DNA from 3 places in the Arthrobacter rhamnosi genome. Region 1 is predicted to be linked to each of the others. Evidence: riboswitches for the same ligand, from Rfam matches in the RefSeq annotation. Region 1 holds a riboswitch; each other region holds the start of a gene.
The links. A riboswitch is a leader RNA that binds a small molecule or an ion and turns the genes downstream of it on or off. The one in region 1 is predicted to bind cyclic di-AMP.
Positions count from the first base shown of each region.

Region 2: linked by a shared signal. The riboswitch ahead of ACX80I_RS11695 (M23 family metallopeptidase) and the one ahead of ACX80I_RS09110 (NlpC/P60 family protein) in region 1 are both predicted to bind cyclic di-AMP.
Region 3: linked by a shared signal. The riboswitch ahead of ACX80I_RS01350 (C40 family peptidase) and the one ahead of ACX80I_RS09110 (NlpC/P60 family protein) in region 1 are both predicted to bind cyclic di-AMP.

Region 1 covers NZ_JBTNDT010000004.1:46,331-49,596, reverse strand. The annotation lists gene mobA (molybdenum cofactor guanylyltransferase) at 1-113, opposite strand, end outside; gene ACX80I_RS09115 (HNH endonuclease) at 110-607, opposite strand; gene ACX80I_RS09110 (NlpC/P60 family protein) at 826-1,767, opposite strand; cyclic di-AMP (ydaO/yuaA leader) riboswitch at 1,773-1,950, opposite strand; gene ACX80I_RS09105 (iron-dependent transcriptional repressor DtxR) at 2,062-2,760, opposite strand; gene serC (phosphoserine transaminase) at 3,016-3,266, shown strand, end outside.
Region 2 covers NZ_JBTNDT010000005.1:141,663-144,928, reverse strand. The annotation lists gene ACX80I_RS11700 (siderophore-interacting protein) at 1-976, shown strand, start outside; cyclic di-AMP (ydaO/yuaA leader) riboswitch at 1,147-1,345, shown strand; gene ACX80I_RS11695 (M23 family metallopeptidase) at 1,349-2,110, shown strand; gene ACX80I_RS11690 (diacylglycerol/lipid kinase family protein) at 2,129-3,136, opposite strand; gene ACX80I_RS11685 (SGNH/GDSL hydrolase family protein) at 3,218-3,266, shown strand, end outside.
Region 3 covers NZ_JBTNDT010000001.1:264,261-267,526, reverse strand. The annotation lists gene rnc (ribonuclease III) at 1-489, shown strand, start outside; gene mutM (bifunctional DNA-formamidopyrimidine glycosylase/DNA-(apurinic or apyrimidinic site) lyase) at 490-1,464, shown strand; cyclic di-AMP (ydaO/yuaA leader) riboswitch at 1,606-1,786, shown strand; gene ACX80I_RS01350 (C40 family peptidase) at 1,789-2,697, shown strand; gene ACX80I_RS01345 (NAD-dependent epimerase/dehydratase family protein) at 2,820-3,266, opposite strand, start outside.

The DNA of each region.
Region 1 (3,266 bases):
TGGAGCAGGGTCGCACCCGCCAGGACCAGTCCGGCCTTCGGCACGCCGCCGAGCCGGGAGGACCTGCCACCCGCGAGGACGACGGCGTCGAACCTCGGTACGTCGGGTGTCACGCAGCTGTCTCGCTGAGGAACTCGTTCCACTGCGGCGCCGGCTTCTCGAGCTCGCGGATCTGCCACTGCGGTCCCCGCGGAGGCATCGGCACGGTGCGCAGCTTCCAGCCGAGGCTGCCGAGGGTCTTGTTCCCCTTGGCGTTGTTGCACTTCAGGCAGCAGGCCACGAGGTTCTCCCAGGTGTCCCCTCCGCCCCGGGACCGCGGCAGGACGTGGTCGATGGTCGAGGCGGTCTTGCCGCAGTAGGCGCACAGGTGGTTGTCGCGACGCAGCACCCCCCGCCGCGTGGCTGTCAGGTCGTGGCGGTACGGGATCTTCACGTAGCGGTTGAGCAGGATCACCGAGGGTCTGCCGAGGATCTCGGTGGGGCCGACCACCGGTTCGCCGTCCTCCGCCACGACGCTCGCCTTCCCCGTGAGCACAAGCACCAGTGCCCGGCGGAATGTGATGACCGCAAGTGGTTCATACCCAGCATTCAGAACAAGAGTGCGCATGCGTGGCCTCATTGCTGACCTGTTCCCCGCACCGGTTGCCATCCCGGGGTACGGGAGAAGAGCTTCGGATTGACACTGCAAGGGTAAGCCGGAGACCGGCCTGCGGAGAATCCCGGCCGGGCGGGCTTGACGTACCGCGCCCGGCTCCCTCCTGCGACCGGTTAAACGCAAGGAACCGGCACAGCGTGCCGGTTCCTTGATCCTGATGCGTGCGGTGATCAGCCGCCAACGCGGATGTACACGCCACCCGAGCCGAGCTCGGCCGGTGCGATCACCGTGGTGTTGCCGTTGAATCCACCGTGGACGGCCTGGCCGCCACCGATGTAGACCGCGATGTGGGCTGCACCCATGCCGCCGTCGGCGTAGTAGATGAGGTCACCCGGGATGGCCTGGCCGGCGCTCACGGTGCGGCCCAGGGAGAGGTAGCCTGCCGGCCAGCCGTGGAAGTTGATGCCGGCAGCGGCGAGGGAGTTGCTGACGAGGCGCGTGCAGTCCTGCATGACGCCGAGCTGGCCCTTGGCAGCGGCGGCGATGGTCGCGGCGACACCGGAGGAGACTGCAGGGGCGGGAGCAGGTGCGGGAGCAGGTGCCGGGGCAGCTGCGCGAACCGGGGCGGCTGCGGGAGCCGGCGCGGGAGCGGCGACGGCCTGGACAGCAGCCACGGCCTGGACGGCGGGAGCCGGAGCAGCGGGAGCCTTCACGACGGGAGCCGGAGCGGCCGGAGCCGGAGCAGCGGGAGCCGGAGCAACAGGAGCCGGAGCGACGGGAGCCGGAGCGGCGGGGGCCTCAGCGACAGGAGCCTCGACGACAGGAGCCGGAGCTGCGGGGGCCTTGACGGCCGGGGCCTTCTTGGCGACGACCGGCTTGGCGTGGACCTTCACCGCGGTCCTGTTGAAGGACACGACGGTCTTGGACGACGCCACGACGGCCTGACGGGCCGAGGTGACGGTGATGCTGGAGGATGCGACGTCGCGCTGTGGCTGGAGATCGGCGGCGTTGGCTGCAACTCCGCTGGTCAGCACGAGGCCGGAAGCCGCGGCGATGACGGCGGCCTGGCGGCCGACCGATCCGGCGTTCGACGCTACTGCGGCGGAAAGAGCGGTCAGCGGGTTGGCGTTCTGGGGCGCGCGGTGGCGGGACAGCGAAGAGCTGGTGGACACGTTGGATTACCTCTCCCAACGCCTGCGAGGTGAGCTGTCGGATTCGGATGGGAGTCACCCGGCCGCTGCGCTAACAGCGACTTCACCCCAAGGATTTCTCGAAAGAAACCCGAAACTTGGTTCCCCCGCCTCTGCCATGCGATGGTGCGGACGGACCTCGAGCAATGGCAGAGCTAGGCGATTTGCAGGAGGGTGCCGGATCTAGAGCGAATTTGGCACGAAATGAACCGTACAACACAAATGCAGGTTATGTCACATTCTGGTCACAGAATGGTGTGTTATTGGTGACGGCGATTACGCCGCGACGGATACGAACACGTGGGACGCCACCTCGGGAGGCAGTTCCAGTGCACCCTCGACGCCGGGTACGCGCACGGAGACGTACCCTCCGACGGACTCGAGGTTCAGCTGCGCTCCCGGGCGCAGGCCGCCCTCGTCGAGCTGCGTGAGGAGTTCCGGATCCACCTGGATCGGCTCCGCCAGCCGCACGAGCGTGACCTGCTTCTCCGGCGAGTACGTGCCCATCGCGGAGAGCAGCGTGACGACGCCGTCGGTGAACAGCTCGGACTGGACGCCGCCGATGGCCTCGAGTCCCGGGATCGGGTTGCCGTAGGGGGATTCGGAGGGCTTTCCGAGCAGTTCGTAGAGCCGGCGCTCCACGCGTTCGCTCATCACGTGCTCCCAGCGGCAGGCCTCGTCGTGGACGTAGGCCCAGTCGAGCCCGATCACGTCGCTCAGGAGCCGCTCCGCGAGGCGGTGCTTCCTCATGACGCCGGTGGCCCTGCGGCGACCCAGTTCAGTCAGTTCGAGGTGCCGGTCGCCGGAGACGACCACGAGTCCGTCGCGTTCCATGCGACCGATGGTCTGGGAGACGGTCGGCCCCGAGTGACGAAGCCGCTCGGCGATGCGGGCGCGGAGGGCGACGATGTTCTCTTCCTCGAGCTCAAGGATGGTCCGCAGGTACATCTCGGTGGTGTCGATGAGGTCCGTCATGCGGTTCAGCTCCTTGGTGCGGTGAGGTCGCGCGGCTGGAATGCCTCACGCCGGTGGGGGTGCCACGGCCGGCACAGCCAGCTCCGCCCCACGCCTCCCAAGGTTAACCCATGGCGCGACGCGCCCGGCAATCAACTCCGACGACGCCACCGGCAGGCGCAGGAGGTCTCCCGCTCCGGCGTTCACAAATGGAGGGCCGACCTCCGCTGGGGCAGAATGAGGGCGATACCCGCCGCCGACACAGCTGGAGCGACCATGAACGACCTGCCCCGCATCCCCGACCACCTGCTTCCCGCGGACGGGCGTTTCGGCGCAGGCCCTTCCAAGGTCCGAAGCGGGCAGATCGACGCACTGGTGTCCGCCGGGCAGTCGCTGCTGGGCACCTCGCACCGCCAGGCTCCCGTCCGCAACCTGGTCGGCCGAGTGCGTGAGGGGCTCAGTACCTTCTTCGACGCCCCCGAGGGGTACGAGGTGGTCCTCGGCGTCGGCGGGTCCACCGCGTTCTG
Region 2 (3,266 bases), on a different contig from region 1:
CGTCGTCACGGCCGTGCAGGACCTCGGTGCCACCTTCCGGCGCATCACCTTCGGCGGTGCGTGCCTCGAGGCGTTCGGGGTGGCCGGGGACAGCCTCGACCTCCGGATCAAGGTCATCATCCCGTCGGCCGGCCGGCCGTGCCCCGATATCGCAGGCCTCATGGAGCGCGGGAACGCATCGAACTGGTACCAGCTGTGGCTCGGCATGGAGGCGGAGGAGCGCGGGTTCATGCGCACCTACACCGTGCGCACCGCGCGCCGGCGGGGCCCGCGGACGGAGATCGACGTCGACTTCGTCCTGCACCTCGACGACGACGGTCGCGGCGGCCCGGCGTCGGAGTGGGCCGCGGCTGCCCGGCCCGGCGACCGGGTCTGCATGATCGGCCCCAACGCGTCAGCGGCGCAGTGCAGGACGGCGGGTGCGTACGGAGGCATCGAGTGGAGCCCCGGCCTCGCCCAGCACGTCCTCCTCGCCGGGGACGAGACGGCAGTACCGGCCATCAGCGCCATCCTCGAGGCACTCCCCGAGGACATCAGCGGCTCCGCGTTCCTCGAGGTCCCGGACCTGCAGGACGTCCAGCCGATCGCGACGCGGTCGGCGGTGACCGTCACCTGGCTGGCCCGGGCGGGGAAGCCGCACGGCGAATTGCTGGAGGCAGCCGTGCGGGACGCGGTGCGCGTGCCGGGATGGGTGTCGCTCTCGGGCCCGGATGTCCAGGGGGGAAGCGAGCCCGAGGATGTCGATGTCGACGGGACCATCCTCTGGGAGACCCCGCAGCTGCTCGACGCGGCCGTCGTGCAGTCGACGGTCAATCCCGGGCGCCCCTCCGGCACGCAGCCCTTCTACGCGTGGATCGCCGGTGAGGCTGCCGTCGTGCGCGGGCTGCGGCGCTACCTGGTGCGGGACGTGGGCGTGGACCGGAAGCAGGTCGCGTTCATGGGCTACTGGCGCAAGGGGCGCGCGGAACTGGCCTGATCCAGCCGTCGAACCGTTCCGGACCGCTTCCTGCACCACGTCGGGTATCGGGCGACCTTTATCACATTTATCCCCAGATGCGATAACGAAATTGTAACTTCGTGCGCTCTGACCTACTGTTTTAAGCAGTCAAAGCTGGATTCCAGATCCAGGTCCGTACGCCTAACCCTGTCAGCGGACCGCCTGAACACACTGTGACAGGGGTGGAGGACCCACGTTCCGGCGGCTTGAACCGCCTCGGGGTGAAGCCCTTCCATGCTAGTCCGGCCCCGCCTGCGGCATTCCCGCGGTGGAGGGCCGCGCAGAGGGGCCGAGTCAACTCTTGCTCGAATCCGACAGCTAACTTCGCCGGCGTTCCAGAGAGGTAAGCAGTTGCTCCATACCGTTCTGCCCGAGCGCCATCGCGCCTCCGACGATCGCGCCCTTCAGTGGGTTTCGCAGCCGACGCGCCGCGACCTCCGGCACGAAAGAGCCGGAGGTACGACGGCGTTCGCGCGACTGCGCGGAAACGCCGCTACGGCCGGCCTCTTCATTGCCTCGGCGGGACTGCTGCTGGGTGCCGTCGCACCCTCGGCAACGACGGCGGCCACCCCTGCAGCAGGCATGCAGGCCGTCACGGCTGCTGCGGAAGCGCCGGTGACCTTCACCCTCGAGGGTGCCGGTCGGGCGGTGGAGGGTGTCGCCCCGGCCATCGCGAGTGCCCGGGCCCTCTCCGCCGAACTCACTCCCGCGCTCCAGGACCGCAAGGCCTTCGGGGCTCCGGTGGACAACCCGGTCGTTGCCTCCACCTTCGGCTACCGCGTCAACCCCGTGAGTGGGGCCTCGGACGAACTCCACGAGGGCCTGGACTTCGCCGGCGCCTGCGGGACGCCGGTCAAGGCAGCGGATGCCGGCACCGTCGTCGACTCCGGCTGGCATGCCTACGGCGGGGGCCAGCGCATCGTGGTCGACCACGGCGACGGCCTGAAGACCACCTACAACCACCTGAGCGCCCTCGACGTGCCGGCCGGCACCACGGTGAAGCGCGGGGAAGCCCTCGGGGCGGTCGGCAGCACCGGGAACTCCACCGGCTGCCACCTCCACTTCGAGGTGATGGTCGACGACAAGAAGGTCGACCCGAAGCCCTGGCTGTAGCCGGCCGATCCTCCCCTGCTAGGGCAGCGGCTCACTGACGACGGCGGGGTCCTTGTACCCCAGCGGCATCCGCAGGCGCAGCGAATCCGGCTTCACCTCGAACGCCATGTGCGTGGCCTTGCCGAGGGGATCGCCGTCGAGCTGCACCTCCAGCGGTTCGTGCAGCGTGACCTCGGCCGTGCGGCACTGGAAGTACTCCAGGGATGGGTCCTTGCCCTTGCCGCGGGTGAACAGCTTCCCGGCGACGGCGAGCCAGCCGAACTTCCCCCGGGGTGCCAGGGTCATGAGGTCCATCAGGCCGTCGTCGATCTTCGCGCCCGGGAAGATCTCGAGGCCGCCCATGATCTTGCCGCAGTTGCCGCCCATCACGCTGCGCAAGCGGCGCTCGAAGGACCTGCCGCCGTCCACCGAGATGGTGGTGCGCGCCGGCCTGCCCGGCAGGTTGCGGATCCCGGCGTCGACGTAGGCCAGCCAGCCCACCTTGTCCTTCAGGTCGTCGCGCGTGTCCGACATGATGGCGGCGTCGTACCCGATGCCGGCCATGACCAGGAACACGTGCGCGTCCTGCGCCCGGTCCACCGTCACGTGCACCACGTCGATGGTGCGCTCGGTCCCGCGGAAAGCGGCCTCGACGGCGGCATCCGGATCGTCGATGGCGATGTCGAGGTTGCGGGCCAGCAGGTTGCCGGTGCCCAGCGGGACGAGGGCCATCATGGTGCCGGTCCCCGCGAGTTCCTCGGCCACGCAGCGCACCGTGCCGTCCCCGCCTGCCGCGATCACGAGGTCCACTCCGGCGTCGAGGGCCTCGCGTGCCTGGCCGTGCCCGGGGTCGTCCGCGGTGGTCTCGATGACCAGGGGCTCCTCCCAGCCGTCCTCGGCGGAGATGCGCTGGACAGCGCCCTGCACGTCGACGGTGGTGACCTTGATGGGATTGATGATGAGCGCGGCACGTCGGCCGCGCGATCCGGTGTCCGGAGCCGTGTCCGGAGTCGCGTCCGGAGTCGCGTCGGGGGATGCGTCGGGCATGATGTCCTTCGTGCGGGTGTCAACGGATGGCTCCGTCGAGCTTATCCCGGGGGCCGTCGGTGCCGAGGGTAATCTTTGACGGTGACCTTTCCCCAGCGTTATGTGGCCCTTGGCGATTCCTTCACCGAAG
Region 3 (3,266 bases), on a different contig from region 1:
GCGCTGGCGGGTGTGGCCCGTTCCCTCGATCTCGGCGACTACGTGCTGCTCGGCCAGGGGGAGAAGCTCACCAACGGCCGCGACAAGGCCTCCATCCTCGCCGACACGATGGAAGCCGTCATCGGGGCGGCGTACCTGAGCCACGGGATCGAGACCGCACGCGCGATGGTCATGCGGCTCATCGGACCGCTCCTGCGGGATTCAGCGGTCCTCGGGGAGGGCACCGACTGGAAGACCCGTATCCAGGAGACCGCCGCTGCCCGTCGCCTGGGGCTGATCGACTACCAGGTCGACGGGACCGGTCCCGACCACGCCCGCACGTTCACGGCCCGCCTGGTGATCGGCGGCGTCGACTACGGCTCCGGCTGCGGGCACTCCAAGAAGGAAGCGGAGCAGGCGGCGGCGGCCGAGTCGTGGAGGCTCCTCGCCGACGCACCCGGTGCGGATGCCGGGCCCGGAGCGGCCGGCGGTTCGTCCGCGGGGGCCTGAGTGCCTGAACTCCCCGAGGTCGAGGTGGTCCGCCGAGGCCTGGCGCGCTGGGTGACCGGGCGTACGGTCGAGGACGTCGACGTGCTGGACGCGCGATCGCTTCGACGGCACGTCCACGGCGTCGAGGACTTCCGCGGCAACGTCACGGGTGCCCGCGTGAGCGACGTCGTGCGCCGCGGGAAGTTCCTCTGGATGATCCTCGAGGATCCGGACGGCCCCCGCAGCGCTCCCTCCGCCGCTCCTTCCACCGCCCTCATGGCCCACCTCGGGATGAGCGGGCAACTGCTCGTCGAGGACCCCGACGCCCCGGTGGAGAAGCACCTGAAGGTGCGGCTGAGACTGTCCGCCGCAGCCGATGCCGACGGCACTCCGCTCCCGGGGGACCTGCGTTTCGTGGACCAGCGGATCTTCGGCGGCATGTTCGTGACGGACCTCGAGCCGACGGCCGATGGCCGGCCAGGCGGACTCGGGGGCGGGAGCCTCCCGCTCATTCCCCGCCAGGCGGCGCACATCGCCCGCGATCCCCTCGACCCGGCATTCTCCACGGAGTCCCTGCACCGCCGGCTCCGGGAGCGGAGAACCGGCCTCAAGCGTGCACTCCTCGATCAGGGCCTCATCTCAGGCATCGGGAACATCTATGCCGACGAGGCCCTGTGGGCGGCGAGGATGCACTATGCCCGTCCCACCGACACCCTCCGCCGGCCGGACACCCTCCGCATCGTCGAGGCGGTCACCACCGTGATGCGGCGGGCCCTGGAGGCCGGCGGCACCAGTTTCGACTCGCTGTACGTCAACGTCAACGGTGCGTCCGGCTACTTCGCACGCGACCTGGAAGCCTACGGGCGTGCCGGGCAGCCCTGCCGCCGGTGCCTGTCGGAGGGCCGGACGACCCTCCTGCGGCGGGAGGCATTCATGAACCGGTCGTCCTTCCTCTGCCCTTTCTGCCAGCCCAGACCGCGCAACGCGCGATCCTAGCCGAGGCTCCGGGACCCCGTCGCGATACGGCGTTCGTGACCCAAACGTGACAAGACGCGCTCGACCGCGTACGGTTAAGCCCGCACCCGGTCCACCACGGACGGGCGCCCATCCTCGCACTGCCTAACCCTGTCGATGAGGATGGACCGTTCGCTCAACACGTTCGACAGGGGCGGGGGAACCAATAGCGGACTCACCTGTGTGAGTCCTTGGGGTTAAGACGCGCGTAGACCAGCACCGGGGGCGGTGGTCTGCGAGAAACGCGTCCGGATGTCCCATCCGAACCCGACAGCTAACTTCGTAGGCATTGGGAAAGGCAACAGCATGTCCAAGAAGAGCACTTTTGCGCGCCACCGGGCAGTCCCCACGCGCATCAACCCCCTCGTCACCGCATCCCGCGCAGTCAGCGCCACTGCTTCGGTGGCCGGCAAGCCCGCCGCCGTCGTCGTTGCCGCTTCCGGCATCATGCTCGGTGCAGCGCTTCCGGCAAGCGCCGCCGGCGAGATCAGCGTCGAGTCCATCAGCACCCAGCCGGCAGCGGCGACCACCGCTGCGGCAGGTACCTACACCGTCCAGGCCGGTGACACCCTCGGGAGCATCGCAGCAGCCCACGGCGTGAGCCTCCAGGCCGTCTTCACGGCCAACGGCCTCGGGTACAGCTCGATCATCTACCCCGGCCAGTCGATCTCCCTCGGCGGTTCCGCTGCACCCCAGCAGTACTCCACCCAGTCTGCAGCCATCGTCGCCGCACCGGTCGCGGCTCCGGTCGCTGCACCCGTAGCGGCTCCGGTCGCTGCACCCGTAGCGGCTCCGGTCGCTGCACCCGTAGCGGCTCCCGCAGCTGCTCCGGCAGGCAACTCGACGGGCCTCAGCACGCAGGCCGCAGCGTTCACGCCGGTGGCGACCAGCGGCATCACCGCGACCGCGATGCAGGGCCTCGGCTCGGCATACGTCTACGGCGGCACCTCCTTCGGCGCCTGGGACTGCTCCGGCTTCGTGCAGTGGGTCTACGCCCAGAACGGCATCAGCCTGCCGCGCACCACCTGGTCGCAGTTCGCCGCCCTGACGCCCACCAGCAACCCCCAGCCGGGCGACCTGGTGAGCCAGAACGGTGGCAGCCACGTCGGTATCTACCTCGGCAACGGCCAGATGATCAGCGCGCTGAACCCCTCGCAGGGAACGCTCGTGCACTCGGTCAACGCCATGTCGGTCGACGGCTACTACACGCGATAACCCTCCACCGGCCCTGCGCCGGTAGCAGGACGATACGAAGGAAGGGCGGGATGCACAGCATCCCGCCCTTCCTTGTCCGTTCGGTCGGTTCTGCCCGGTCCTGCCGGGTCCTGGTGCCGGGCTCAGCCGCGGTAGTGCGCAGCGAGCCGCTCGAGGCCCTCCTCGATGCTGACGGACGGCTGCCAGTCCAGCACCGCCCGCGTGTGCCGCTGGTCGAACCAGTGCGCCGTGGAGAGCTGTTCGGCCAGGAAGCGGGTCATGGGAGGCTCCTCCGCGCGTCCGAGTGCCAGCCATGCCCGTTCGATCACCGCGCCGGCGCCCCGGGCCAGTGCCCCCGGCACCGACCACGCGGGGGGCCGGACGCCGCCGGAGCGGCAGATCCCGTCCAGCAGCTCGGCAATGGGGCGCGGCTCGCCGTTCGTCACCACGAACGCCTGCCCCTGCGCGGCCTGCATCCGGTGGAGGCAGGCGACGATGGCCGACGCCGCGTTGTCCACGTAGGTGGTGTCGATGAGGGCTGTACCGCCGTCGAGCAGCGGCAGGCGACCGTGCCGGGCCCGGTCGAGGAC